Regions from separate parts of the Pelodictyon luteolum DSM 273 genome, predicted to be linked through region 1. Evidence: riboswitches for the same ligand, from Rfam matches in the RefSeq annotation. Region 1 holds a riboswitch; each other region holds the start of a gene.
What was found. Region 1 has a riboswitch for cobalamin ahead of PLUT_RS03005 (intein-containing adenosylcobalamin-dependent ribonucleoside-diphosphate reductase). Riboswitches for the same ligand answer to the same signal wherever they lie in the genome.
Positions count from the first base shown of each region.

Region 2: it holds a riboswitch for cobalamin, as region 1 does, so the genes downstream of both, PLUT_RS05965 (hypothetical protein) here and PLUT_RS03005 (intein-containing adenosylcobalamin-dependent ribonucleoside-diphosphate reductase) in region 1, are expected to answer to the same signal.
Region 3: it holds a riboswitch for cobalamin, as region 1 does, so the genes downstream of both, PLUT_RS05950 (TonB-dependent receptor plug domain-containing protein) here and PLUT_RS03005 (intein-containing adenosylcobalamin-dependent ribonucleoside-diphosphate reductase) in region 1, are expected to answer to the same signal.

Region 1 covers NC_007512.1:666,034-675,968, forward strand. Annotated here, with positions in the region: gene smpB (SsrA-binding protein SmpB) at 1-40, opposite strand, end outside; gene PLUT_RS02970 (FAD-binding oxidoreductase) at 49-1,536, opposite strand; gene mrdA (penicillin-binding protein 2) at 1,526-3,430, opposite strand; gene PLUT_RS02980 (hypothetical protein) at 3,434-3,925, opposite strand; gene mreC (rod shape-determining protein MreC) at 3,966-4,820, opposite strand; gene PLUT_RS02990 (co-chaperone GroES) at 4,995-5,366, shown strand; gene nadA (quinolinate synthase NadA) at 5,368-6,333, shown strand; gene PLUT_RS03000 (hypothetical protein) at 6,336-7,118, shown strand; cobalamin riboswitch at 7,159-7,439, shown strand; gene PLUT_RS03005 (intein-containing adenosylcobalamin-dependent ribonucleoside-diphosphate reductase) at 7,642-9,935, shown strand, end outside.
Region 2 covers NC_007512.1:1,300,144-1,310,078, forward strand. Annotated here, with positions in the region: gene PLUT_RS05960 (zinc-dependent alcohol dehydrogenase) at 1-402, opposite strand, end outside; cobalamin riboswitch at 514-714, opposite strand; gene PLUT_RS05965 (hypothetical protein) at 879-1,226, opposite strand; cobalamin riboswitch at 1,254-1,472, opposite strand; gene PLUT_RS05970 (Na/Pi cotransporter family protein) at 1,535-3,202, opposite strand; gene PLUT_RS05975 (SRPBCC family protein) at 3,290-3,799, opposite strand; gene PLUT_RS05980 (cobalamin-binding protein) at 3,923-4,837, shown strand; gene PLUT_RS05985 (MFS transporter) at 4,940-6,214, shown strand; gene PLUT_RS05990 (Gfo/Idh/MocA family protein) at 6,261-7,319, shown strand; gene PLUT_RS05995 (CCA tRNA nucleotidyltransferase) at 7,325-8,752, shown strand; gene purB (adenylosuccinate lyase) at 8,820-9,935, shown strand, end outside.
Region 3 covers NC_007512.1:1,289,548-1,299,482, reverse strand. Annotated here, with positions in the region: gene trpD (anthranilate phosphoribosyltransferase) at 1-1,081, shown strand, start outside; cobalamin riboswitch at 1,226-1,466, shown strand; gene PLUT_RS05950 (TonB-dependent receptor plug domain-containing protein) at 1,712-3,664, shown strand; gene bluB (5,6-dimethylbenzimidazole synthase) at 3,668-4,336, shown strand; gene PLUT_RS05940 (cobyric acid synthase) at 4,330-5,865, shown strand; gene cobD (threonine-phosphate decarboxylase CobD) at 5,862-6,908, shown strand; gene cbiB (adenosylcobinamide-phosphate synthase CbiB) at 6,905-7,867, shown strand; gene PLUT_RS05925 (cob(I)yrinic acid a,c-diamide adenosyltransferase) at 7,900-8,442, shown strand; gene PLUT_RS05920 (FecCD family ABC transporter permease) at 8,519-9,487, shown strand; gene PLUT_RS05915 (ABC transporter ATP-binding protein) at 9,489-9,935, shown strand, end outside.

The DNA.
Region 1 (9,935 bases):
TGGCCTCCGTGTATGAACGTGTCTGCTGCTTTTTGGCCACCGGGGCGGTTACTTGTTGCGGTTTTCGAGATATTCGACAGGAATGATATTGCCGATGTTGAGCACCTGGAACGGGTCGAATGTGCGCTTCAGTGCGGCCATTTCCCTGAGCCCTTCCTCTCCGTACATAGCGGCAAGATATCCGCTCTTGAGCTTTCCGATGCCGTGTTCGGCCGACAGCGTGCCTCCGAGTTCCAGCACCTTCGCTATGAACTCCAGATAGAGCGCCTTGGCCTCGATGAACTCCAGATGGCTCCGGGGCAGGATGTTCAGGTGCACATGGCCATCGCCGATATGGCCGAAAATAATATAGACAAAGCCGTGCTGTTCGCAAGCAGTGCGGTAAAAATCGAACAGTTCCCTGAATCGGGGAAAGGGTACGGCCATGTCGGTGCTGACTTTACTCTCCGCCTGGCGGCTGAGCCATTCGTTGACCAGCAGCGGCAGGCTGTGGCGGAACTCCCGCATCCGGTCCTGTTCCTCGCGGTCGAGGGCGATCCATGACTCTTCAGCCATGCCGCCGTGCTCTTCGACGATGCTGAACAGGGCTTCCAGATCCTCATCTTCAGCCCCGGTGGTTGTTTCCTGTTCGAGGAAGACAGCCCCCGCCGTGTCCCCGGGGGTATCGGGGTACTTTTGGCGGAGAAAGCCGAGGGCGTTCTTTTCGAAGAGTTCGAGGGCACGGGGGCGCCGCGGGCCTTCAATCGCGCGCAGGGCCCCGGTGAAGCCCATCAGCCCGTCCAGCTCCTGGAAATAGATTATTGCTGAGATGAGCCTTTCCGGCAGGGGAATGAGCATGAGGTCCGCTTCGAGGATGAGGGCGAGGGTGCCTTCGGAGCCGATGAAGAGATCGATGAGGTCCATCCTCTCAGCGGTATAGTATCCTGCATTGTGTTTCGTCGTTCCGGGCATGCGGTACCGTGGGCGGTGGAACTCCCGGTGTTCTCCGGAGGGGAGCTCAAGGCGGAAGATGCCTTGGGCATCGGCACGATGCTCTCCCCTTTGGAGGCTGAGCATGTCGCCTTCAGGCAGGAGAATGGTGATGCGCTCTATGTGGCGGCGCGTGGCTCCGTATTTGAAACTTCTTGCCCCGGAGGAGTTGTTGGCGATGGTGCTGCCGATGAAGCAGAGCTTTTCAGTGGGGTCCGGCGGATAGAACCATCCTGCGGCTTCGGCTTTTTTCTGCACATCGGCGAGCATGGCACCAGCCTGAACCCTCATGATCGCTTTGCCGGGCTCTGTCTGCCGCGGCTCGCCGATGGCGTTGAGCTTTTCCATGGATATGACGTGTCCGCCGAGCGGAATCCTGCCTCCTGTCGTGCCGGTTCCGTTGCCCGATATGGTATAGCGCCGGCCGAGAGCGGCGGCCTCACGCAGCAGCGCTGAAATCTCCTCCGGGGTTTCCGGTATGTAGACCCCTTCGGTATGGCCTGTTTTCAGGTTGCTGGTGTCTTCCAGATAGCTCTGTATGGATGCAGGGTCCTGTTTATGGATCATGGGGTGCAGGTTCAGCCGTTGCCGCTTCCGGAGGGGGCGGTGCGGTTTCAATGACAGGAAGGGACTCCCCGAGCGAGTCGGGGGATGTTTCCGGCGTAGGGCCGGATACTGTGAGGGAGTCGGCTGCGGGGGGGCTGGGCAGCACGGGATGCAGGTAGTGCTGGATGAGCTTTCCTGCGATCGGCGCCGAGATGGTGCCTCCGAATCCTGCGTTCTCCGCCAGGACGGCGATGGCGATTTTGGGGTTGTCGACCGGGGCGAAGGCAATGAACCAGGCGTGGTCCTTTCCTCCCGGGTTCTGTGCCGTGCCGGTCTTTCCCGCAACCCTCACTCCGGGCACTGCGGCGAGCTGGCCGGTACCTTCCCTGACGACCTCCTCCATGCTTTCACGGATGAGCCTGAAGCTCGCCTCCGATACCGGGACAGGTCGGCTTAGGCTCGGCAAGGGGACGAACCTGCCGGTTTCGGTATCGCGGTAGCCGCTTGCGATATGGGGCTGGTGGAGGGTGCCGCCGTTGGCGATGGCTGCAGCGTAGGCCGCCAGCTGGACGGGTGTGGCGCCGAGCTCTCCCTGCCCGATGGCGAGGCTGACCAGGTACCCCTTGGTCCAGCGCCCTTTTCCGTAGCGGCGGTCATAGTATGCAGTCGATGGCAACAGCCCGCTGCGCTCGCCGGGCAGGTCGATGCCGGTCTCAGTCCCGAACCCGAACATGGCCCCGTACCGGGTCCATTCGGCAAATCCGACATCGAAGATGAGTCTGTAGAAATAGAGGTTCGAGGATACGGTGATTGCGCGCCGCATGTTTACCCAGCCGTGCCCCCTGCCGCCATGGCTGAGGAACCGCCGCCGGCCGTAGGTGAAGACGCCGTTGTCGAGTACTTTTTGCTCGGGATCGATCCTGTTTCCCTCGAGGGCGGCCATTGCGAGCACCATCTTGTAGATCGAGCCGGGGGGGTAGACGGCCTGCACGGTCCTGTTGAAGAGCGGTTTGCGGGGGTCACTGATGATTGCGCGCCAGCCGTCGGGATCGGTTGCGCCGTTAAAGGTTTCCAGGTCGTACCCGGGGGCGCTCTCAAGCGCCAGGATCCCTCCGGTGGACGGATCGATGGCGATGATTGCCCCTGATTTGCCGGTGGCTTCAAGGAGCTCCCCTGCGAGCTGCTGGAGCCCTGAGTCGATGGTGAGGTAGAGGTCGTCTCCTCTGACGGCGGGAATGTCGCTCCGGCCGTCGTCGTACTTGCCGGCGTAGCGCCCGAGCGGGGTGACCATTTCAAAACGGGCGCCTTTCGTACCTTTCAGTCGGTCTTCGTACTGCTTTTCAAGCCCGCTGAAGCCGATTTTGTCATCCTGGGCATATCCTTGCAGCACCAGCTCGGCGACATCCTTGCGCGCGATCTGGCGGAGGTAGCCGAAGAGGTGCGCTCCGTAACGGGAGTCGGCGTATTTGCGTTTGTTCTCCGCTTCGATGAGGACTCCGGGCAGTTCCCAGAGGTTTTCGCCGAGCCGTTCAACGTCCTGGCTCTCAAGGTCGCGACGGAGTGTGACGGCCGAGAACCGGTTGAAGTTCCGCCCCCTCTCGATTTTCTCCGCGACTTCCTCCATAGGCCTTCGGATCAGCCATGCAAGGGCCTCCGTTCCGGAATCGTTGAACTCTGCCGGGATGACTTTAACGGAGTAAAGCGGTCTGTTGTCGACCATGATGATGTCGTTGCGGTCGATGATGCGGCCCCGGGGGGGCTGGATCCAGACCCTGCGGATGCTGTTCGACGAGGATATCGAACCGAGTTTCTGGAAGTCGAGCACCTGGATCCAGAAAAGCCGGCCGAGAAGGACGGCGAAGATGGTCACAATGAGGATCGAGACGATCCTGGTGCTGTGCTGCAGTCTGTCCATCGATCAGTCTGAAATTGTATTTTTCAGGATGAGCAGGTTTGCCGCAAATGCAAGCACGAGGGTGAAGAGTGTTGCCAGAAACCCGAGCACGACGATGCGGTACAGGGGAGAGAGTCCGAGCGGGTTGAGGCCGATGGCCAGGACGGTATGCGAAACGAATGCAGCAGCGGCCGTTGCCCCGTATATGCGCCGCATTTTCTGGCTGGGGGTGGCATGGCTGTCGCGTGGGATGTGGAATGAGCCGGCCATAAAGCCGCCCGTGGTTCCCGCCAGCATATGGAGCCCCATGTCTCCCGTCATGAGGCCGCAGAGCATGCCGCCGAGAAAACCGAATCCGGTGCCGGCGTTTCGGCCGAGGGTGACGGCACTGAACCCGAGAAAGAGGGCGATGGCATCCGGGGCGGTATGCAGCAGGGTCAGGCGTGAAAACCCGAGTACCTGCAGGATGCAGACGATCAGGAGTACGAAAAGGAGTACGAAGATATTTCTGGCCACGGTTGTACTTGGTGCGTTATTGATTCGCGGTATTGTTTCGTTACTGTTTCGTCAGTGGGTCTCTTTTTCCGGGACCCGGGGTGCCGAGCATCCTAAGCTTTTCCGGCTCGTTGTTGAGCGGCGCCAGAAGGACGTAGTCCAGTCTGGAGAAATCGACGGCGGGTTTCATCGTGACCATGCTGAACAGCCGGCCGGGCATTACCGACGTCACCCGGCCGACAGGGAGGCCTGCAATTGCAAAGGTGCTGAAGTCGGTGGTGAGAAGCTCTTCTCCCTTGGCAAGGCTGCTGCTGATGGGAATGTGTTCGACATTGGCCATGTCTGCCCGTCCCCCGTCCCAGGAAACGAGGCCCGTGGTCCGGGTTTCCGCCGAGACCACGCTTACCTTGAAGTCGGAGTGGATGAGCGGCATGATGGATGCGTAGTGTGCCGATACCGATACCACCCGTCCGACAAGCCCGTCGGGGGTCAGTACCGTCATGTCTTTTCTGATGCCGTCGTTGCGCCCTTTGTCGACGAGGAGCATGTTTTCTCGTTCGCTGAATGTCCGGTCGATGACGCGGGCGGTTTTGAACCCCTGCATGGCCGGAGGCGTGGCGGCATGGATGTGCTCAAGTGCGCTCTGGCGCTGCAGTGCGGTTTCAGCGACGAGGAGTCTGGCAAGAAGCCGGCTGTTCTGGGCCAGCAGCCGGTTATTCTCCTCCTTCATGTGCAGGAGGTGGCCGAGGCTCTGGATTCTCTCTGCAACGTAGCCCCGAAGGTTGTAGCCGGCAACGGCGACTTTTGAGGGGACATCGTTTTGTTCAATCGCGGTGATGATGAGGGATATCCCCGACAGCATGACTGCGAGGATCCACGAATTGTATCTGAGAAATACCTTGAAAGAATTGTTCACGGTTCGGGATGGTTATGCAGCGTCTCCGGGGGCACTCCCGCCGGATCCGCTTCAGGCCGGTGGTCCGCCGGATTTGCCGGACACGGAATTTTTTTACATTTTCACTCTTCTTCAGGCGGCGGGCTCACTGGCCCGCAGCAGCTCAGGGGTAACCAGCTTGACCGGTTCGGGAACATGAATATAAGTAAATTTGTCGTTGTCGGAGACAGGGTCCTCGTCAAACCTAAATCCCTTGAGGAACAGACGAAATCGGGCATCTACCTTCCGCCCGGCGTCCAGGAGAAAGAGAAGATCCAGAGCGGCTACATCCTCAAGGCGGGACCGGGATATCCCGTAGCCCCTCCTTCAGCCGAGGAACCCTGGAAAGAGAGCGTGTCCTCGACGCAGTACATCCCTCTACAGGCCCGTGTCGGGGATCTTGCCATTTTCCTGCAGGCCAGCTCCCATGAGATCGATTACGATGGTGAGCGCTTTCTTATCGTTCCCAATGCAGCCATCCTGCTCCTTGTCCGGGAGGATGACGATCTTGAATACTATCTGAAGTGACATGAATACATCACATGCAGGCAGCGAACCTGAAGCATTTTCCACAACCGGGCTGCAGGAGCGCGTCAGGGCGCTGAAAAAAGAGATGCACGCCGTCATTCTGGCCCATTACTACACCCTTCCCGAAATACAGGAGGTCGCCGATATCGTGGGTGACAGCCTCGCACTTGCCCGTGCCGCCGAAACGGTCGACGCTGAGGTGATCGTCTTTGCCGGCGTCTATTTCATGGGCGAGACAGCAAAGATACTCAACCCGTCGAGGACGGTGCTGATGCCGGACCGCAATGCGGGATGCCCGCTTGCCGACAGCTGTCCGGAGGAGGAGTTTGCGGAGTTCCGCCGCCGCCACCCCGGGGCCGTCGCCATCACCTACATCAATTCCACCGCTGCCACGAAGGCTCAGTCCGACATCACCTGCACATCCTCGAACGCCCTCTCCATCGTTCGCCAGATACCCCCGGACCAGCCGATCATTTTCGGGCCCGACAGGAATCTCGGCGACTATATCGCCCGCCAGCTCGGTCGCGACATCATCCTCTGGCAGGGGTTCTGCTATGTCCATGAAGCCTACAGGGCTGATATGATGAAGACGGCGCAGAGGGAGCATCCCGGAGCTGAGCTCATTGCGCATCCTGAGTGCCGTCGTGAGGTGCTCGAACTTGCTTCGTTCGTCGGCTCGACCCAGGCGCTGCTCGACTATACCCAAAAGAGCCCTTCCGAAGCATTCATCGTGGCTACCGAGCCCGGCATCCTCTACGAAATGCAGCGCCGCTCGCCCGGTAAGACCTTCATTCCCGCTCCCCGCGACATGACAAACCCGAGGAGCGTCTGTACCCAGATGAAGCAGAATACCCTCGAGAAGCTATACCGGTGCATGCTTGAGCGTTCACCCGAAATCACCGTCCCGGAGCCCCTCTTGAGCGCAGCCCTGAAGCCGATCCGCAGGATGCTCGACATGTCCGCCTGAAGATGGGCGCGGAAAGGGCGCCAACCCCCGGAAGCCGCAGGCAGAAATTCCTTTCGGCCGTTCCGGCCGCCATCCTCATTCTTCCCGTACTCCTCTCTTTGCGGGGAGACGCCCTCGGCTGGCACGACCGTACCCATGTGGCCATTGCCCGGGCGGCAGGGTTCGAACGCTGGTACAGTGCTGCGGCTCCCGACGTTGCAAAGTCGAAGTACCCGTGCGGCGCCTATGAAGGGAAGAACCATTACTTCCACAATCCCGAAAACAGGCAGGTCACCGGCGGGATGGTGCAGAGGCAGATCAGCCTCCATGATCGTGCCGATGACCAGGAGGGGCACCTCTACGGCGCCATCGTGGCCTCGGTCCGGGAGTACCGGGCGCTTCGGGCCAGGGGGAAGTTCGCAGACTACCCGATGGTTTACTGTCCCCACTATGCCGGAGACCTTTCGATGCCGCTGCACAACGTGGCCTATGACGCCTTCAACCGCGCACGCCATCATGCCAATGACGGTGTCATCGAAGAGAGCGCGTTCCGGGATGCCGCCCTTCTCCGGAGCCGCATCTACCCCATACGCATCGGGAACGAGGATGAGCTTTGCCTTGAAATCGCCCGCATCGCCGAACTCTCCCGCCAGCTCGCCCTCCGGATGCAGCGCGAGGGCCGCGACATGACCCGGACGGAGGCCCTCGGCCAGGCGGTGCACTCCGCCTCGCTCCTTCAGGCCATCCTCATCTATGCCGGATGCCCCGTTCTCGATCTTCCTGAAAGCGCCTTGGAGCTTCCGTGAGACGGGTTGCGAATGATGTAAAAAATACTTAAACTTGACCCTGTTCTTTTTTCTTTCCGGTGCCGGACGCCCCCGTGGTCCGGATAATAGGGAAGTACGCGAAAACCGTACACTGTGCCCGCAACTGTATGATGGTTCGCCGTCAGCGAACAAGGCAGCTCTGCCGAAGTTTCCTGACGGTATGCTTCAATCCACTTCGCCGACCGCAATACTTCCGCAGGAAGGGCGTGGGAAGGATTGAGTGCCCGGATTGCCCGCCCCCGTGGCAGGCTGAAAATGCCGTCGAAAGTCAGGAAACCTGCCGGATAAACGCTGTCGAGATGGCTTCGGGATGAAGGCCGGACAGCTGCCTCTTGCCCCCTCATCGGGGTCCGTGTCAACATTTATGATTTATGTTATATTCTTTATTTCCGGTATGAAAAATGCTTCGGCTCACACTTACCGATATGGCTCGACGGCACGTATAAGTTGTTTTAAAAGAATATTTTAAGTTTCCCTCCAACTCTGATCCCGGAGCGCTTCCATGAAAATCTCCCGTCTCTTTACATCTCCCGGTGAAAACGTCTATGACCGGTTCGAATATACCCAGAAGTCTTCGGTCCTCAGGAACACTGACGGCTCCAAAGTGTTTGAGATGAATGAACTCGAGGTGCCGAAGCACTGGTCGCAGATGGCGGCTGACATCCTTGCCCAGAAATATTTCCGCAAGACGGGTGTTCCGCAGGTTGACGGAGATGGAAACCCCTTGCTTGACGAGGAAGGCCGTCCGGTCACCGGCAGCGAACACTCTATCCGCCAGGTCGTGCACCGTCTGGCCGGATGCTGGCGCCAGTGGGGTGAAAAACACGGATATTTCGACTCCCCGGAGGACGCAGAGGCGTTTTACGATGAGGTCGCCTACATGCTCATTGCGCAGCAGGGCGCCCCGAACTCCCCCCAGTGGTTCAATACCGGACTGAATTTCGCCTACGGCATCACCGGTCCTGCCCAGGGACACTACCATGTCGATCCTGCCACGAAGAAGGTGGTCGAGTCCGAAGATGCATACACCCGTCCGCAGGCGCATGCCTGTTTCATCCAGTCCGTCAATGACGATCTGGTCAATGAAGGCGGCATCTTCGACCTTGCGGTCCGCGAAGCCCGGGTGTTCAAGTTCGGCAGCGGCTCGGGCACCAACTATTCCAATCTCCGCTCCTCGGGCGAAAAGCTCAGCGGAGGCGGCAGCTCGTCGGGCCTCATGAGCTTCCTGAAGATCTTCGATTCCGCGGCCGGCGCCATCAAGTCGGGCGGAACCACTCGCCGTGCGGCCAAGATGGTCATTATCGACATCGATCATCCGGATGTCGAGAAATTCATTGAGTGGAAGGCCCGTGAAGAGGACAAGGTCGCCTCGCTCGTTGCCGGCTCGAGGATCTGCTCGCGCTTCCTGCAGGCCATTGTCGAAGAGGCCATCCTGAACGGCGCCGACAGACTCGAGAACCCGAAACTCCAGCGCCTGATCGAGAACGCCCTGCACCGTGCCGTGCCGATGAGCTACATCATCCGGGTGCTCGCCCTTGTCGAGCAGGGCTATACCACGCTTGATTTCGAAGAGTACGATACCCATTACGAATCGGAAGCCTACCAGACCGTCGGCGGACAGAATTCGAACAACACCGTGAGGGTGACGAACGCCTTCATGAAGGCGGTCGAGAACAACGAACTCTGGATGCTTAAGGAACGCACAACCGGCAAGACCGCCCGTGCGGTCAACGCCCGTGAACTCTGGGAAAAGATTCTCCTGAGCGCATGGAAGTGCGCCGATCCGGGCCTCCAGTTCGACACCACCATCAACGAATGGCACACCTGCCCGGCAGCCGGCAGGATCAATGCGAGTAACCCCTGTGTGACTGCAGAGACACTGGTCGCCACAGACCGGGGACTTGAGCGTATCGGGGAACTTGTCGGACAGTCGAGAGGTATCAGGGGTATTGAGGGCAAGCTGCACTGGGTCGAAAAGATTTTCCCGACCGGCACGAAAGAAGTATACGAGCTCCGGACGAAAGCCGGATATCGCCTGAAACTCACCGGAGATCATCCCGTTTATACTGAAAATCGCGGTGATGTCAAGGCCTGTGAACTCTCCAAGGACGATGTGGTCAGACTTGTCGGGGCAGAGTTTGGTAAAGAATCGACAGGCTCTGTCGATGTTGCCCAGCTGATCGGTCTGCTTGTCGGGGATGGCTGTATTACCCGGAATGCTGAACTCACGGCTTCCGGAGAGCAGCGCCGTGTTGCCTTTCTTGCCATGGACAAGGCTGAAGCGGAGATTACCGGATGGGCAAATACGCTCATTAACGATCTGCGTCCTGAGCTTGGCGAGCACAATAAGCAGGGTTCCCTCACCCAGACCCTCACCTCGTCCCGCGTCGCTGTCGGCAGCCCCAGAATTCTCAATCTGCTTGAGAACTATGCGGTTCTCGATGGTGGAAGCGAAAAGAAAATGTTTTCCGATGCGGTGTTCCGTCTTCAGCAGGCTGAACAGGCGGCTTTGCTCCGTGGACTTTTCACTGCCGACGGCACGGTTGCCAACTACGGTGTCAAATCCCGGTATGTCGCGCTCGATTCCACCTCGCTCGACCTGCTTCTGCAGGTACAGCTGCTGCTCTTGAATTTCGGCATCAAGGCCAAAATCTACGAGAATCGCCGGGCCGGAGACCTTGTCTCTATGCTTCCGGACGGCAAGGGCGGCATGAGGGAATATCCGGTGCAGGAGATGCACAGCCTGCGCATCAGCCGAAGCTCCAGGGTTCTTTTTCAGGAGTCCATCGGATTCAT
Region 2 (9,935 bases), 630 kb from region 1:
AAGCGTTGCCATCACCGGGCCGACTCCCTCAGGCACTTCGAGAAGGCTGGAGCGCGGAGCCGTGAGGAATTCAGCAAAACCGCCATCACGATGAAAGCCGGTGATGCGCATGTCCGGGCAAAGGTTCTGGCGCCCGCTCCGGCACGCCATACAGCTGCCACAGGCTTGACCGGGCCACAGGGCATAAAGCTGCCCCGGATTGCCCTCGATAGTGCCGCTGACTTCATGGCCGAGAACCCGTGGCAGCCGGAGGTCACGATGTCCCGAACTCCACATCTTGGCATCGGTGCGGCAGATCGCGGCCGCCCGGACCCGCAGAAGAACCTCGCCTTCGCCCGGTATCGGAATCGGCCGATCGAGAATCGAGAGTGATTTGGGGCCGCAGAGAAGGAGTGCTTTCATGTTTTCGCATAAATAAAAAAGGGCTTCGTCCCATCTTCATTGAAGATGGAGCGAAGCCCTTTGCCATTGGGATTCTCTCAAGGCACTCCCCACGGGGGTAAATGCCGATTATTGGTAAGGGTTCGTCACAGCAGGTCTTCTGGCTCCCGGATCATTCCTCCCCCGCAGACCTTCCCATTCCGGTATGCCGGAACAGTGACCATCCCCTTCCGGGGATCTTGTGCAGGTTCAGTTCCCGGTTACAGCGGCGGGACCGCCACGGATTCACACCGTGTTCCTGGATGCTATGCAACCACTCATTGCAAAGGTAATGCATCCGCGATGAAATACAAATCATGCAAAGCCACAGGAACAACATGGAGCTTCCGCCGGGCTGCTGAACCAGTGTATCAATCTGAACGGGCTTGAAATACTGCCTCAGTCACCGCGCCATGTGCCGCAGTTCCATACCATGAGGTAAGGAGCGGGGAGAGAGGCTAAAGGGCAAACAGCGTCACCGACACGATAAGCAGCGAGTTCAGGGAATACGGATACCCGTATCCGAACGGATCCCAGAGCGGGTCAGCAGGCTTTTCCTGCATGCCGACGGGAAAACACGCCTCCGGCCTCCGGTGCTGCAGGATGGCTCTGGCCATCCGCGGACTGGTGAACAGCATCCTCGGGCTTGTGGAAAACACCTCAAGCGGAGGCGGTGAGATGAAATCCGGAGCCCGCAGCGCCGGAAAGAGGCGGCGGAGGATCGAAAGAAAAATGCGTGTGCCGATGCGACCGACAGAGAGGCGGAGTTTACCCGCTCCCCGTGCTTGTGCGGAGTTGTTCTTCATCTTGGTATCTCAGCTTTTATCCCGAAGCGTTCACGAAATAGTTGCGGCAGGTCTTCTGACTTTCCCGAATTCCTGCAGCCTTCCCGTTCCATTTTTGTTTGGAACAGTGGCATTGTTGCAGAAACCTTTCCATCTCCCTTGGGGGATGCAGGATTACAGCAGCGGGTACTGTCCCGGATTTACACCGGGTTCCCTATTACGCCTTCGATGTTTCCATATTCAGGCACCACAAGTCTAGATTTGCAGGATAAGAAAAAGTTTCCTCCCGCCAAACAGAAGAAAGCAAGAGATGCCATAGTGGTCCTCCATCAGCTCTTCTCTCCTGCTCCGGCAATGACTGTCGTAATCGCCTTCGAGTAATGGTGAACCTGTTCGAGGACATTGACCAGCTCCATATGCAGGTCGTGCGTCAGTTCCGATTCAGGATTGCGCCGTACACGCTCCAGATGCGAGGCCCCGGTCTCTGAGGAAAGAGTGCGGAACTCCCGGTCTTTGGCGAGGATCGCCGCCGCTTCTGCGGCGTCCATGCTCTGAAGCAAGTCGGCAAGCCTGCCCGATTCGCTGCAGACAAACGCATGCAGGCGGAGCAGCTCCTCTTTCCCATCCATGCTCAGCGGAGTCCTGAGGCTCTCTTTCATCCTGACAAGACGACGGGAGAGCACCTCGATGACGTCTCCCATGGATTCCAGATACTTGACCGTTTCCATGAGAGCGAATACCTCCCTTGACTGCGCCTCGGTAAGACCGCTCCGGCTGATCTTTATCAGGTAGTCCGACACCCTCCGTTCGAGGTAATCCATCTTTTCCTCCCGCATGTCCATTCCTCCGATAATGGAAAGGCTGGGGAACACCTCATCCCGGCCCCTGTCCTCACGAACAAAGGGGTGCAGCGCAGCGCAGACCATCCGGGCCGCTATGCGCGCCATGCGTACGATCTCCCTGCGCGCGTAACTGAGGGCAAGTTCCGGTGTGGCAAGCGCGGACTCCTTCAGGTACCAGACGGCTGGCTGCTGGCGGATCTCCATCGGGTCATCCGGGTAAAGGAAATACAGCAGGCGGTCGAACAGCGGCAGAAGCGGAAGAAAGACAAGAGCCATGAAAACGTTGTATATGGAATGGGCGTTGGCCACCTGCCGCGGCAGGTCCTCCGACACGCTGAGGGTCCGGACGAGCGAAGCAAACTGGGGGATGAAGAAGATGAAGAGGAGAATGCCCGCCACGTTGAACATGACTTGTGCAAGCGCCACCCTTTTGGCTGGCCGAAGCATCCCTGAGCCGGCAATCACTGCCGTGATGCAGGTGCCGATGTTGGCGCCGAGAAGCAGAGGAATCGCCGCCTCAAGACCGATGCTGCCCTGAGAAGCAAGCGTTATGACGATACCGATAAACGCGCCGCTGCTCTGCATGAGGGCGGTGAGAAAGAGGCCCGAAAGAAGTCCCGCGAGCGGGTTGTCAAGAAAGGAGAGCATCTGGAGAAAGGGCGGATAGGCCTGCAGCGGCGCTACCGCCCCGGACATCAGCTGCAGACCGAAAAACAGCAGGCCGAACCCCGATACCGCCTCGCCAAGAAAACGGAGGTTCTCAGTCTTGGCGAGAGTGTAGAGAAGAAAACCCAACGTGAAGATGACGAGGGCGTAATCGTGGAGCCGGAATGCAATCAGCTGTGCCATGGCCGTCGTGCCGATTTCCGCGCCTAAAATCACGGCCAGCGACTGGCTGAAGGTCATGAGGCGGGACTGTACGAGCCCGACGAGGGTGGCGATGATGGTACTGCTGCTCTGCACCACCATAGTTGCCATCGCTCCGGCAAACAGCCCGAATACAGGCCTGCCGGCAATGCGTGAAACAAACACCCTCATCCGTTCACCGGAGGCCTTTTTCAGGCCGCTGCTCATCATCCTGATCCCGAACAGGAACAGAGCCAGACCGCCGGAAAAATACACGGCGATGGATGTGAAGGAGATCACCTGGTTCATGGCATGTTCATGGCATGTTCATTAGCGAGTTAATAGTGCGTTCATGATTCGTGTACAGCTCGTTTTGGCTCGTTGTCGGCACCCGGTTCATGATGGAGATGGAGACGGGCCGCCTGCAGGCAAATTACATATTTTTTCTCTGCCGAGCAGAGCAAAGCCCCTCTGACGCCTGTATTCAAAAACCTCCCGGAGCCTATGGCTGAGGATGAATGAATCGACCAGTTCACCAAGAACGCCACCGGGCATACGGTAGAAGATGGTATCGGTCATTTCCGTGCCCCCCTTGACCGCCTTGAACTCATGGCGATGCATCCAGTGCAGATAGGGACCGGAGAGCTGCACGTCCTCAAAAACAAATGGCTTTTCTACCCGGCTGATTTCGGTTTCCCAGAAAACAGGGACAAGCATGAAGGGATAGAGTGTATAGGTGATGCGCATACCCTCATGAATGTGCCCCGCGCCCGACCCTCCCGTTACCCTGAAGCGCATCTCAGGCGGAGTCAGGCGGGCAAGGTTCAGGGGACGCGAAAAAAAGTCCCAGACGCATTCAATCCCGACCGGGAAGTGCTGTACGAACTGCAGTGTATGTGTTTCCATAGTTCCTATAACGCTCCCGGGGCAAAAAAGTATCCCCGCCCTGTTGGCATTTACAACACGCGCTATGTACCTTGCTACTGCATTTTCCACCCGATACCTTCAGTAACCGCAACAACCACCCGTATGCGTCGACAGGGCAACCTTTTCCGGCAGATGGCCTTTCTGCCCCTCTTATGCATGTTCATCTTCACGGCCGCATGCACGGAAAAGCATGCAGAAACCCCGGCACAGGACGCCAGACGCCCGAAAATCGTCAGCCTCGCACCGAGCCTCACCGAAATGCTCTTCGCCATAGGGGCCGGGGACCAGGTCGTCGGGCGCACCAGCGCCTGTGACTGGCCGGTTGAAGCTAAAGCGATCCCGGTAACCGGCGCCTTCGGCCGCCCCTCACTTGAAGTACTCGCATCCATCCACCCCGATCTTGCCATCGATGTCGACCTTGCCGATGAGAAGATGGGAGAAAAAATCAAAGGGCTCGGCATACGGCTTGAGACCATAAGCTGCAAAACCCCTGAAGAGATCCCGGACGCGCTGAGAAGACTCGGCCGGCTGACCGGCCACGAAAAGCAGGCCGACAGCCTTGCAGCCGTCATCACGGAAGGGCTCGGCCGATACCGCATGAAGGCCGAAGAACGCATGAAGGCCAGAGAAAAGAAAACGCGCCCGAGCGTCTATCTGGAAATCTGGGACGACCCGTTCTGGACCGGCGGCAGCGGCAGCTACACCTCGGCACTGATCGAATGCGCCGGAGGACGCAACATCGGGGACGTGGTGGAGAAGGAATATTTTGAAATATCCCAGGAGTGGGTGATTGCCCGGAACCCGGACATCATCGCCTGTATGTACATGGCCAGGGAGACCTCCGCTGCCGGAGATGTGATGAAGCGCCCCGGCTGGGGGCACCTCCGTGCGGTGAAGGGGGGACATGTGTACGACGGGTTCGACAACAGCCTGTTCCTGCGTCCGGGGCCGAGGGTCCTTGAAGGAGTGGAAAGGCTGCACAGACTCTTTTACCCCGGGGACAAAGAGAAGGGCTGAATTTCAGGCCGGCAGTACCGATTCGGCTTCAATTTTCTTATCTTTGGGGCTTTGACCCCCCCGGCCGGGGGGGCAAACCGCTGAACAAAACGCTCCCTGTGCATGAAGAAGTCGCCACTGTTCATCCTGCTCCTGACCGTCATGCTCGACCTTATCGGGTTCGGGATCGTGCTGCCGCTTCTTCCGACCTACGCAAAGGACCTCGGAGCGAACCCGTTCATGATCGGCTTCATCGCGGCGATCTTCTCCATCATGCAGTTCATCTTCTCCCCGCTATGGGGAAAGCTGAGTGACAAGATCGGCCGGCGGCCGGTCATGCTCATCAGCATCTTCATCACTGCGCTCTCCTATCTGCTCTTCTCCCAGGCCAGCACCATACCGCTGCTCATTCTCTCCCGCGGCCTTTCCGGCATCGGCTCGGCCAACATCGCCGCCGCACAGGCCTACATCACCGACGTCACCGACAGCAAGAGCCGCTCCGGCGCGATGGGCATGATCGGGGCGGCATTCGGCATCGGCTTCATCATCGGCCCCCTCATCGGCGGCCTGCTCAAACACAACTGGGGCATCCCGATGGTCGGCTATGTCTCTGCCGGGCTCATCGCTTTCGACTTCCTGCTTGCCGTCTTCTTCCTGCCTGAATCGAACAAAAACGCAGGAAAGCTCTCCTTCAGCTTCGGCAGGTCGGCCAAAGGTCCCTCCCGCCCCGTTCTGGAAATCCTCGGGGAAAAGACCGGAGAATATGTCGACGGCCTGAAACTGGCCTTCAGTTCCCGCCCGCTGGCCATGCTGATGATCGCCAATTTCCTCTTCACCTTCGCCATCGTCAACATGCAGGTGGCCTCCATCCTCCTCTGGAAAGAGTATTTCATGGCGACCGACCAGGGCATCGGCTACATTTTCGCCTATGTCGGTTTCTTTTCCGTCGTTGTTCAAGGCGGCATGATCCGCAACCTCATCAAAAAGCTCGGAGAGCACAAGCTCTTTCTCTGGGGCCATATCTTCACCTTCATCGGGGTCTTTTTCGTCCCCTTCGCCCCTAAGGACTCCCTTTTCACCATCGGGCTCCTGATCCTCTTTTTCTTTGCAATCGGCACCAGCCTCGTGGCCCCGATCAACCTCTCAATGATCTCCCTCTACAGCTACAAGCAGCAGCAGGGACAGATACTCGGCATCTCGCAGTCGGTCAACTCGCTGGCCCGCATCATGGGACCCTTCAGCGGAAGCATCCTCTACGGCATGAACTTCCACGCCCCCTACATCGTCGCCGGAGCGCTGACGGTTCTCGGGGTACTGATCGCGCTTGATATGTTCAAGTACCGGATCGAGGCCTTCGATACCGAGGGTGCCGCAGCTGTAGAATCCCCAAACGCCTGAATCAGAACCCCCTTCGGCAACCATGCCCTAACTGGAGAATACCATCATGAACATCGGAGTGATAGGCGTCGGCAAGCTCGGTGAGTTCCACACCAAGCTGCTGGCGGAAATAGCGCAGGAAACCCCCGGTGTCACCTGTGCCGGCGTATTCGACCTCGATCCCGCAAGGGCCCGGGAAATCGCCTCGAAATACGAGGTCTCGGTGTTCCCCACCATCGACAGTCTGGCTGAAGCCTGCGATGCGGCCGTCATCGCCACAACGACGAGTTCCCACTTCCAGATCGCCCGCGGCCTGCTTCAGAAAGGCCTGCACCTTTTCATCGAAAAACCCATCACAACTACGGTCGAAGAGGCAGACCTGCTCATCCGTCTCGAAAAAGAGATGGGCGTCACCATCCAGGTCGGCCATATCGAGCGGTTCAACCCGGCCCTGAGAGCGGTCGAAGCCCATATCGGGCGGCCGATGTACATCCAGGCAGAACGGCTCAGCGGCTTTTCACGCCGGGTGACCGATGTCTCTGTCGTGCTTGATCTCATGATCCACGACATCGACCTTGTCCTTTCGCTCATCAACTCCGAGATCCGCCATATCTCTGCTTCCGGCGTCAGGGTGTTTTCCAACGAGCTCGACATGGCCACAGCCCGAATCGACTTCCAGAACGGTGCGACAGCAAACGTCACGGCGAGCCGGCTCAGCCGGAGCCGCAGCCGCAAGCTCCGCTTTTTCGGGACTGCGCCGAAAAGTTACGCATCGCTCGACCTCACGACAGGCAAATCCGAAGTGTTCCGGCTCGTGAAGCCCGAAGAAGCCTCATCGAAAAACCCCATCAAGACCTTTGCAGCAAAAAAGATCCTCGAACAGTTCGGCGAGATTCAGGAGTCAATGCAGGGCCTCGTGCTCGACTACATCCACCCCGACCCGCCGAAAGTCAATGCCCTGAAGGACGAGCTGCTGCACTTCATCGCCGCAGTGGCGGGTGAGGCTCCAGTGGCAGTCAGCTCCCACGACGGCCGACGGGCAATCATGGTGGCCGGACGCATCGCCGAGGAAATCGCCGCAAACGCAGAGGCCCTGAAAGCGGCTGAAGGAGCGATGGAGGACTGAAGCGCATGGTAACTACTGTTCCCGATATCCTGTTCCGCATTGGAGAAATCGCCGACAGGAGCCAGATGGGCTGCTACCTTGTCGGCGGCTATGTCCGCGACATGCTGATGCAGCGCCCCTGCACCGACATCGACATCATGGTGTTGGGCGACCCCGTTCCCTTTGCAAAGACCGTCCAGAAAGAGCTCGGTGGCCGGAATTTCGTCTTGTTCGAACGGTTCCGCACCGCACGCCTCGAGCTTCCGGACCCGGAGGGTGCGACCTTTACCCTTGAGCTTGTCGGCGCCCGCAAGGAGTCCTACAACCACGACTCCCGCAAACCCATCACCCTCAAGGGCACCCTCGAAGACGATCTCTCACGGCGCGACTTCACCATCAACGCCCTTGCCCTCGTCCTCAACCATGAAGGGCGCGGCACCATCGTGGACCAGCACTGCGGCCGGGAGGACCTTGAAAAGAAAATACTCCGCACACCGCTCGCCCCTCTGCAGACATACTCGGACGACCCTCTCCGCATGATGCGCACAGCGCGTTTCGCAGCACAGCTCGGCTTCACCCCGGCTCCTGAAGCAGTGGCGGCCATGGCCACCATGCACGAACGCATCAGGATCGTATCTGCCGAACGCACGAGCAGCGAGTTCCTGAAAATCATGCAGTCCCCCGAGCCTTCAGTCGGGCTCAAACTCCTGCATGAAACCGGAGTGCTCGCAGAAATCCTCCCTGAAACGGCAGCCATGGCGGGCATCGAACAGATCGACGGCCTTGGCCACAAAGACACCCTCTACCACACATTCCAGGTGGTCGACAACGTCGCCCGGGCGTCCCAGGACCTCTGGCTCCGGATTGCCGCGCTCCTGCACGACGTCGCAAAACCACAGACAAAGCGGTTCAGCAAACATGCGGGCTGGACCTTCCATGGCCATGATGCGGTGGGAGTGAGGGCGGCGGCAAGGATCTTCCGCGAAATGCGATGGCCGCAGGACCGGCTCGTCTATGTGCAGAAAATGATCCGCATGCACCACCGGCCCATTCCCCTCTCGAAGGAAGAGATCACGGACTCGGCCATCCGCCGGCTCATGTTCGACGCCGGAGAAGATCTGGAAGACCTGATGACGCTCTGCCGTGCAGACGTCACGAGCAAGAACCCCCGGAAGGTTGCCCGCATCATGCAGAACTTCGGAAATGTGGAGAAGAAGATCGCGGAAGTCGGAGAAAAGGATCTTCTGGCCAAATGGCGCCCGCCCGTCGACGGACTGGAAATCATGCAGGAGCTCCAGCTCCCGGAAGGCAGGATGGTCGGCATGATCAAGAAAGAGATGGAAAACGCCATCATCGACGGCACTCTCCCCTATGAGCGTGAAGCAGCGCTCGAGTATGTTCGGGAGGCATACAGGAGGTTATCGGGAGATGGCCCCCCTGCAGCGGGAAAATAAGCACCGACTTTTCGTTATATTGAGCCTTTTTTGAAGAACCTTTTCGAACTCCAAAACAGCACCACCCTTGATACCTCGTTACTCACCCAAAGACATGACGGCGATCTGGACCGATGAAGCCAAGTTCCAGCGCTGGCTCCAGCTTGAAATCGCCGCAGTCGAAGCCCGCATGGAAGCCGGAATCGTCCCCCCCCCTGCACTCGACACCATCAGGAAGAAAGCCGCATTCAATGTGGAAGAAATCCTTGAGATCGAGAAAGAGACCAAGCATGACGTCATCGCCTTCCTCACCAATGTCGCAAGCTACGTCGGCCCCGACTCCCGCTGGATCCATGAAGGGCTGACCTCGTCCGACGTGGTCGACACGTGCCTGGCCATGCAGATGCGTGACGCCGGCGCCATTCTGGTAAAAGATATCGAACAGCTCGTCGCCGTGCTTGCCCGGCGTGCCGTCGAGTTCAAGTACACGGTCGAAATGGGCCGCACCCACGGCATACACGCCGAACCGACCACGTTCGGGCTCAAGCTCCTGCTCTGGCACGAGGAGATGAAGCGCAACCTCCTGCGGATGAAGCGCGCGGTCGAGACCATCTCGGTCGGAAAGATCTCGGGAGCCGTCGGCACCTACCAGCACCTCTCCCCCGACATTGAAGCAGCCGTATGCCGCAAACTCGGCCTGGAGCCCTCCAGCATATCGACCCAGATCCTGCAGCGCGACCGCCATGCAGAGTTCGCAACCACCATGGCCATCGTCGCCTCAAGCATCGAGAAGTTCTCCGTCGAGCTCCGCCACCTGCAGCGCACCGAGGTCCGTGAGGCTGAGGAGTACTTCAGCAAAGGCCAGAAAGGCAGCTCGGCCATGCCGCACAAACGCAACCCCATCACCTTCGAGCGCCTGACGGGCCTGGCCCGCGTCGTACGCTCAAACTCCCTCGCCGCCATGGAAAACGTGGCACTGTGGCACGAACGCGACATCTCGCACTCCTCGGTCGAGCGCATCATCATGCCCGACAGCACGACGGCACTATGCTACATGCTCCGCACCTTCTCGGAATCGCTTGAAACCCTCCTCGTCTACCCCGAACGGATGGAAGAGAACTTCAACTCCTCCTACGGCCTCACCACATCGCAGACCCTGCTTCTGGCCCTCACGGCAAAAGGCCTGACCCGCGAAGATGCCTAC
Region 3 (9,935 bases), 620 kb from region 1:
ACAACGGCTTCGGGAATTCGGAAAGTTGATTACCGCTGTTGCCGGTGGCCACATCATGGATCGCGAGGAGTCCCGGGAGGCCTATCGGCAGGTTATCCTCAACCTTCAGCCGGAGCTTCAGCAGGGGGCATTTCTTGCAGCACATCTGATGCGGGGACCGACCACCGGGGAACTGTCCGGAGCGTGGGACGCGCTTGACTGCCACGATACCCTGAAAATCGATGTGGATCTCGTGGGGCCTGTATGTGATATCGTCGGCACGGGATCCGACCGGCTGAAAACCTTGAACTGCTCGAGCCCCGCCGCACTCATTGCCGCAGCATGCGGTCTGCCCATAGCAAAAAAAGGTGCGCGGCTCGTTACCGGCGTTTCTGGAGCGTCCGATATCTTCGAGGCTTTGGGGGTTGATCTGGACCACCCGCTTGAGCGGGCCGCACAGAGTCTCCGGCATGCAGGGATATGCTATCTGCCGGGAGAGGCGTTCCTGCAGTCAGGTTGGGCACGGCTCATCAGAAGCATGCGTTTCACTTCGGCATTCAACATCCTCGGTCCGCTCACCCGTCCCTGCCGGCAGAACAACTGTGCAGTTATCGGAGCCTATGCCCCTGCCGTGTCGGTACAGATGGTGGAAATCCTGAGAGACATAGGGATGGCAGCGGCACTCTCTCCCTACGGTACGGCAGCGGGGTTCGACCCGGCGTTCGGTATTGATGAATTCTCCCTCTCCGGGCCGACCCGCGTGGTTGAACTCCGGGACGGAAGCATTACGCACTATGAAGTCACTCCGGAGGATTTCGGGATGAAAACGGTGCCGTTCGAATGCATCGCAAGCAGAAGCACTGCAAGGGAGAATGCAGCAACAGTTCTCGCTGTCCTGGAGGGCCTCGAGGGCGGAGCGGCAGCCGATTTCTTCTGCATGAACGCAGCGGCAGCACTCTATGTGTCCGGCATTGCATCGTCGTATCGCGAGGGTGGTGACAAGGCGCGCCATGCACTTGAGAGCGGTGCCGCCTATGAGAAATTCGAAGCCCTGCGTCAGTATCAGGGGCGTGATGTGTTTATGAGTAATGAAAGCAGATAAGGCTGTGGCTGTGAGGGCTCGGAGGTTGATTGCCGTGTCTCTGCGGCCACTCGCCTGAAAGGCTTGCTGTGCCTGCATGGGGAGCGGGCCCGGCTGATTGCGCTTGTCAGTTTCAGGAGAATTCGCTATATAACGCTTCATAATTGTTCTTTCAGCGTAGCTGGTGCCGGTTTAAAAACCGGAGAATAGGGAACTGCGTGAAAATCGCAGACTGTACCCGCAACTGTATAACGGTAAGCCACGAAATCCCTGCATGGCCACATGCATCGGTTTCAGGGTTCGTTCCAGGTCACTGCATCGTTTTCCACCTCGGAAAACAGCGGGAAGGCCGGAATGGAAGTAAGCCGTCAAAGTCAGGAGACCTGCCATCTACCATTTGCATAAACGATCGACTACGGGTTAATAGTCTGGGCAAAGCTGTATTACTTCTGCATCGCTTTTCCATCTGATCCTTTTTGCAAAGCACAGGCCCAAGGTCCGTCTCTCCAGTCTCCGGCTGCAGCTGTATGGTCTCACAGTCAATGATGCTTTGTTCTGGAATCCAAAAAGGAAATGCCGCTTCAGTGTCATACGCACCCTTCAGCTAACCCCTGTCTGTTCAATAATCCATAACTGAACACAGGAACAATCATGAACAAAAAAGTATTTCTCGCCGTCATGCTCGGACTGCTCTCGAGCCGGGGAGTGTTTGCAGAAGAGGCCTCTTTAACCTACATGATGGACGAGGTTGTTGTGACCTCAAGCCGTTTCGAGGAGATGAAAAGCACCGTGACATCCAATGTCACGATTATCGGAAGGGCAGAGATCGAGCTTTCGTCAGCCAAGGATCTCAGCGAGCTTCTTGCGGAGAAAAGCCTTGGCCATTTTCAGAAATATCCCGGGACATTGACTTCAATCGGCCTCAGGGGGTTTCGGAGTGAAACACATGGAAATGATTTGATGGGAAAGGTACTCATCCTTTTGGATGGACGGCGTGCTGGCACCGGAAATCTTGCAAAGATCATGACCGAGAATGTGGAGCGTATTGAAATTATACGCGGACCCGCATCTGTGCAATACGGCTCTGCAGCGATTGGCGGAGTGGTGAATGTCATTACCAAAACAGGCAGTGGTGCACCCTCATTTTTTGCAGCACAGCAGGTTGGAAACAACGAATATGTGAAGACCGGCGCTGGTGCAGAAGGGAGTATAGGGAGGTTTGATTTTTCCGGCAGTGTTTCAACTGCAGATATGGGTGATTACCAGACAGGCTCAGGTGATACGTATCAGAATACTGGATTTGATGACCAGGTGATGGGAAGCCTCAGTCTGGGATATGAATTCCTTCCGCATCAGCGTATGCAGGTAATCTATCATGTTTTCGATCTTGAACGAGCTGGTTCACCCTCATATTTCGCTACTCCTGATTTCGATGCCTACACGGTTCAGAACAATCATTCGACCGATTTGATGTATGAAGGCTCCGATGGCGAAGGGCGATGGTCTTGGATGGCTCGCTATTACATGGGGATGGATAAATACGGATATGTCAGTCCCAGTTCATCCTATATGAGCCAGAGCGATACCGATCAGCAGGGTGCTCAGGCGCAAATCAGCTATGCAGAAGCCTCAATGAGGGTGACGGCGGGAGTTGATTGGCTGCAGTATGAACTTGAATCTACTCTGGCTCCGAAATGGAGCCAGTACGAAAATCCTGCGGCATTCGTCCTTGGCAGATACCTTTTTTTCGATGATGCACTCACCCTTACCGCAGGTTTGCGGTATGATGATTACTCTGTTGACCTTCATGCAAATGAGGGTACATCCCGGAACACCGACAATACATCCGGGCAGGCCGGCCTTGCATTCCGGATTGCCGATGGCCTGCGTTTGAGAGGATCCTATGCCGAAGGGTTCAGAATGCCCTCTGCCAGAGAGCTTGCCGGAGAAATCGTTTCATACGGAAAAACCTATATCGGAAACGCTGAGCTGAAACCAGAATCAAGTCTGACATGGGAAGGGGGGATTGACGTGGCATGGAAGCGACTTGTGGCTTCATGTACGGTATTTACCACTGACTATACTGATTTGATTGAGACCAGTGCCACAGGGGCCTCAAGTTACACGTATGTCAATGTCGGAAGTGCTACGGTTTCAGGACTGGAGGCCGAACTGTCCTGGCCCTTTGCTCCATTGGGCGAAAACTGGACCGTCGAACCTTTTGCAGGGTACACTCATCTTTTCGAGTTCAAGGATGACAAGACCGGTGCGAATCTTCCGTATACACCCGAATGGAATGCATCAACAGGGATCAGGTTGCGTGATAAAGGAGGGTTTGCCGGTTCGGTGAATGTCGCCATGACGGGAAGTACGATTGTCCAGGACTGGGAAAACAATAATGGCGCATTCGTCACCAAGGGAAGCTTTGCGGTGGTGAATCTTGCCGCTTCAAAGAAATTTCCATTCGATCACACCAAAGTGAATGGACGAGGCATAACCCTAAAGGGCGAGATAAACAATCTTTTCGACAGGGATTACCAGTATGTTACAGGTTATCCAATGCCGGGAATCAATTTTGTTGTGGGCATTCGAGCCGATTTCTAAACCATGGAGATATTGCAAAACGCAAGAGTGAACAGCACTATATCGCCATCAGAGCGCGATGCCCTCTACAAAGTGATATTCAGTCGCCGTGATGTACGGGGACAGTATCTTCCGGATGCTGTCCCTGATGATGTGGTGCAGCGTATCCTTCATGCGGCACATCATGCCCCGAGTGTGGGCTTCATGCAGCCGTGGGATTTCATAGTCGTCAAGGACATGGGCGTGCGACAGGGTATCAAGGACGGATTCGAAACGGCACATCGGGAGGCTGCGGCACTGTTCGGCGGTGAACAGAGGGAAAAGTACTGCTCGCTGAAGCTGGAGGGTATAATGGATGCGCCGATGGGCATCTGCGTCACCTGTGACCGGTCCCGAAGTGGCGATGTGGTGATCGGGCGGACGCCAAACCCCGAGATGGATCTCTACAGTTCGGTCTGTGCCGTGCAGAATCTCTGGCTTGCCGCCCGGGCAGAGAACCTCGGGGTTGGATGGGTAAGCATTGTGCATCATGATCATGTGCGTAAGGTGCTCGGGATTCCGGAGCACATCGTTCCTGTCGCGTGGCTCTGCGTGGGCTATGTGAGCTTTTTTCACGAAACTCCAGAACTTGAGCAGGCCGGTTGGCTGCCGAGGATGGAGCTTAAAACACTGGTGCATCACGAGGTATGGTAGTACAGAATGAAACAGCACATTCCATCGCCGTTCTCGGCACCGCTTCCGACGTCGGCAAGAGCATCGTAGCCACGGCGCTCTGCAGGATATTCCGTGATGCGGGCATTGATGTCGCGCCCTACAAGGCGCAGAACATGTCGAACAACTCCGGAGTTACGCCGGATGGTATGGAGATCGGCCGTGCTCAGGTCGTGCAGGCCGAGGCGGCCCGGGTTGCGCCGACTGCCGACATGAACCCCGTCCTCCTGAAACCCAACACCGATACCGGCGCGCAGGTCGTGCTGCAGGGAAAGGTATCCTCGACCGAGAGTGCGAAGGGGTATTTCAAAGATACCTCGAAGTGGGCGGCTGCGGCATTCGAGAGCCTGCACCGGCTGATGGCAAAGCATGAACTGCTGGTTATTGAAGGCGCGGGGTCCTGCGCAGAGATGAACCTCTATAAGCGCGACTTCGTGAACTTCCGTACGGCCCGTGAAGCGGGAGCTTCGGTGATTCTTGTTGCCGACATCGACCGCGGGGGCGTATTTGCCCAGGTTGTGGGCACCCTTTCCATCATCCCTCCCGAAGACCGCGCGCTCGTCAAAGGGGTCATCATCAACCGTTTCCGGGGCGACATCGACCTGTTCCGGGAGGGCGTGGAGATGCTCGAAGCGATGAGTGGTGTGCCGGTGCTCGGCGTCATTCCGTATTTCAGGGGGTTTACGATCGATGCCGAAGATGCCGTTCCGCTTCAGGCGAAGGTGGATCCAGGAGGAGGACCTGCTGAGGGCAGGGTAGGCGTGGCGGCAATCTATTTCCCCCATATCTCCAACTTTACAGACCTCTCTCCGCTCGAAGAGGATCCGTCGGTCGATCTTCACTATCTGCACCGCCCCCGTTCGCTTGAGGGGTACAGGATGCTGGTCCTACCGGGATCAAAAAACGTACGAGGGGATCTTGAGTGGCTCCGGAGCATGGGATGGGAGGAAGAGATCAGTGCATTCCGCCGTTCGGGAGGCATGATTCTCGGTATCTGCGGCGGGTTCCAGATGCTCGGTCGGAGCATTGCCGATCCGCACGGGCTTGAAGGAGAGCCCGGCACGAGCGAGGCGCTTGGCGTTCTGGAAGTCAGCACCGTGCTGGATAAGGAGAAATATCTTTCAAATTCCCGAGGCAGACTGCATGGTGCCGATGTGGCAGCTTCAGGGTATGAAATCCATATGGGCCGTACGGCTGTCGAGGGTTCATGCCGCCCGTTCCTGCAGGTTACCGAGCGAAACGGTTTGCCGAGCGAGGATACCGACGGGGTGGTGAGCGAAGACGGACGGGTTATGGGCACCTATTTCCACGGTATTTTCGATGAACCCTCCCTTCGCCACCATTTCCTGGAGGAGGCTGATTCCAGCTACACGCCTCCTCGGGAGGAGATCAGCCGCCGGCTTGAGTCGGACCGCAGCTATGACATGCTTGCCCGGCACTTTTCAGACAATCTTGATCTTGACAGGCTTTTTGCCCTTGCCGGCAGGCTGTCGCCAAAGGAGCGCGTGTGAGCAGTCTCTATGACCATACGCACGGGGGTTCTCCGGCTTCATCGGGCGCCATGCTGGACTTCAGCATCAACATCAGTCCGGTTCTTCCGCCGATCGGCCCGGTCGTCGTCGAGCCTTCTGAGTTGATGAGATACCCCTCCATCGACGGGGCAGGGATCCGTTCGTTCTATGTGGACCGGTTCAAACTTGATCCCAATTCGGTGCTTCCTCTGAACGGGGCCGCTGAGGGCATCTACCTCCTGCCGCGGGCCCACGGTCTCCGGCGGGTGCTTATCCCTGCACCCTCATTCTACGAGTATGAGCGGGCATGCCGCATTGCGGGTGCGGAAGTCGTATGGATGGAACTCAGCGAGGCGGACGGTTTTGCGATGCCATCGTTCGAGCGGCTGGTTTCTGCAATGGACGGTGTTGACGCCCTGTTCCTCGCCAACCCCAACAACCCGACAGGAACTGAACTTCCGCCCGGGATGCTGCCGGGACTCGCAAGCCGGTTCCCTGAAAAGTGGTTTATTGTCGATGAGGCGTTCATCCAGTATACCGCGGCATTTCCCCGGAATTCGCTGATGCGGGAGGTCATGGCCATGAAGAACGTGGTCGTGGTGCACTCCCTGACGAAGTTCTATGCCCTTCCGGGGCTTCGCCTCGGTGCGGTTGTCGCCCATCCCGATGTCATTGAACGATTGCTCTTCCACAAGGAGCCGTGGACGGTGAACGCTGTGGCCGAGCAGGTGGCCGGGAGGCTGGCCGGATGCGGCACGTGGGAGGAGTCGCTCCGCAAGATGCTCGCTGCAGAACGTGAAAGGATACAGCGGGAGTGCTCCTCAATCGAGGGTCTCACGCTCTATGGCGGCAGTGCGAATTTCTTCCTCGCCCGCTCGACCCGCTCTCTTGATGTTCTGCTCCCTCAGTTTACCAGGAAGGGGATCCATCTGCGCGATGCAAGAAACTTCCGCGGACTGGAAGGGGAGTGGTTCCGGTTTGCCGTAAGGACACCCGATGAAAACACCCGCCTCATCGCTCTCTTTCGTGAGGTGATGCCATGATGGAGTCGGTGTGGCTTGTTCTGGCGGCGTTCCTGCTTGACCTTGCATTCGGCGACCCCAGGTGGCTGCCGCATCCGGTCCGTGCGATGGGGAGCCTTGCTGCCGCTCTTGAAGCACGGCTCCGCCGCACCGCGCTTCCGCTTCGCTTTCAGGGCATCCTTGCCGCGGCATCAGTCATTGCAATCTCCTCCGGTGCGGCCTGGGCCGTCATCAGGGGCGCGGCGGCACTGCACCCGCTTTTTGCCGATGTCGTCTCGGTGCTTATTATGTACAGCTGTTTCGCCACGCGTGACCTTGCCGACCACGCCCTTGCCGTGCTCAGTCCGCTTGCGGCAGGAAGACTCAAAGAAGCCCGGCAGCGGGTCTCATGGATGGTCGGTCGCGATACGGAGGTGATGGATGAAGACGCCATTGCCCTTGCCGCCACCGAAAGCGTGGCAGAGAATACTGTTGACGGAGTGACTGCCCCGATCTTTTACGCGCTCCTTCTTGGGCCTCTCGGCGTAGTTGCATACAAGGCGGCAAGTACGCTTGATTCAACCTTCGGGTACCGCAATGAGCGCTATATGGAGTTCGGATGGGCATCGGCCCGGTTCGATGATCTCGTCAACTTTATCCCTGCACGGCTGACCGTCTTTGCCATAGCGCTTGCGGCTGCAGTCGCGAAACTGCGGGTTTTTGATATATTCAGGGCTGTCCGGGAGGGTGCAGCTCTTCATGAGAGCCCCAACGCAGGATATCCGGAATCCGCCTTTGCCGGTGCGCTGGGGGTGATGTTCGGTGGAGAACGCAGCTATGGCGGGGTGCCGGATATGGCGCCGGTCCTTGGCGTACGCGCTGAGCGCTGCAATGCCCGGACGCTTCGGGGTGCCATAGGGCTCATGCGGCTGACGGCATTCTTTTTTCTCGGGGGCGGGGTTCTGCTGTCGGCAGCCATCGGCCACTTTCTTTTACAATGACCAACATTAACTCATAACAACGGAACACTGCGATGGGTGAGGCTGAGAGAAATGCAAGGCGTATCCTTCTCTTTACCGGCAACGGCAAAGGCAAAAGCACTGCGGCATTCGGCATGCTGGCCCGTGCGCTCGGCCACGGCATGCGTGCACGGGTGATTCAGTTCGTGAAATCCGACGGCGAGGTCGGCGAACAGAAGTTTTTCAGCGCTTTACCGCTGGTGGAGTGGTCGCAGCATGGCAGGGGATTCCTTCCGCGTGACCCTGACAGCCCCCAGATGGCAGACCACAGGGAGGCCGCGGCCGAAGGGCTGTCGGCCGCACTTGCCGCCCTTCTCGACCCCGACTGCGATTTCGTCCTGCTCGACGAGGTCTGTTTCGCGCTCTCCAGAGGGCTTATCGAGTCTGCACCCCTCATATCCGGCATCAAAGGTGCCGCTGACGGGAAGATCGTCGTCCTGACCGGCCGCAATGCGCCTCAGGAGCTGCTGGACCTGGCCGATACCGCTACCGAAATGACCATGTTGAAGCACGGCTACGAAGCGGGCATCCCTGCCCAGAAAGGAGTGGAAGATTAAGTATCCTTCCATCTATAGAAACCCTGAAAAGGCGGTCTGTGCCGATAACCGGTTCACGGCCCGGAAGCCCCGGCGGTTGCGGGTGGTGGCCTTTCTTGCTGCCGTTCCTCTCCTTCTCGTGCTCTCGCTCCTCCTGGGGCCTTCCGGCATCGGCATTCCCGACCTCCAGACCCCTTCAGGCAATGCCATCCTGTCGCTTCGCTTCAGCCGACTCCTGATGGGGCTCATGACCGGTGCCGCTCTCTCGGCTTCCGGCGTGGTCTTTCAGGCACTGCTCCGCAACCCTCTGGCAGAGCCTTACGTACTCGGCGTGAGCGGCGGGGCGGGGCTCGGCGCCACAATCAGCATCCTGGCCGGGGCCTCTCTTGCTCTTCCCTTCAGCCTTCCGGTCATCGCTTTTGTGTCCGCCGTCTTGACCCTCATCCTCGTCTACGCAATCGCCAGCCAGGGCACAGGCGGCCAGCCATCGGTCTACAGCCTGATTCTTGCGGGAGTAATCGTCAGCGCCATATGCTCGAGCATCATCATGTTTCTGGTTTCGAGTGCAAGCGTGGAAGGACTGCACAATGTCATCTGGTGGATGCTCGGAAGTCTTCAACCCGCTTCATCTTCACAGCAGCTCGCTGCGTCCCTTCTGGTCTCGATCGGCCTCATCGGCTCCTGGGTGCTGTCGCGGCCGCTGAATGCCCTCGTGCTCGGTCGCGACATGGCGCACTACCAGGGTATCAATGCACGGCTCATCATCGTTCTCGGCCTGCTGCTTGCAACCCTGCTTGCAGCCACCGCAGTTTCTCTGTCAGGCATGATAGGGTTTGTCGGGCTCATCGTGCCGCATGTGGTCCGGGCCTCGTTCGGACCCGACCACCGGAAGCTGATTCCGCTCTCAGCATTGGGTGGCGGGGTATTTCTCGTCATGTGCGATGCTCTCGCCCGTACCCTCATCGCTCCTGTCGAAATACCTGTCGGGGTCGTCACTGCGCTTGCCGGAGGCCCATTTTTCCTCATTATCCTCCAGAAGCGGATGAAACAGGCCTGGATCAGCTGAGATGGCAGGCGAAGCACTGACATTCAGGGACGTAACTGCCGGCTACAGCCACCGCCGTGTGCTCGACGGGGTGAGTTTTGCTGTCAGGGAAGGGGAGTTCGTCTCCCTCATCGGCCCCAACGGTAGCGGCAAAAGCACCCTTCTGAAGACTGCTGCGGCCCTTGTAAAGCCTGTTGCCGGGTCGGTCGAGTTATTCGGACAGGATGTCTGTACTCTCCGGCCCTCTTTGCGCGCATCGCTGCTCGGGGTGGTGCCGCAGAAGCTTGATGCTCCGATGGCGTTCAGCGTCGCTGAAATCGTGATGAACGGCCGTGTCGGGTCTATGGGGCTGCTCGGCCGCCTCTCCCCCCATGACCACGACCTTGTCGAGCGCGCCATGATCTACACGGACGTTCTCGATCTCCGCAACCGGTATTTCGGGGAACTCAGCGGCGGCGAGCAGCAGCGC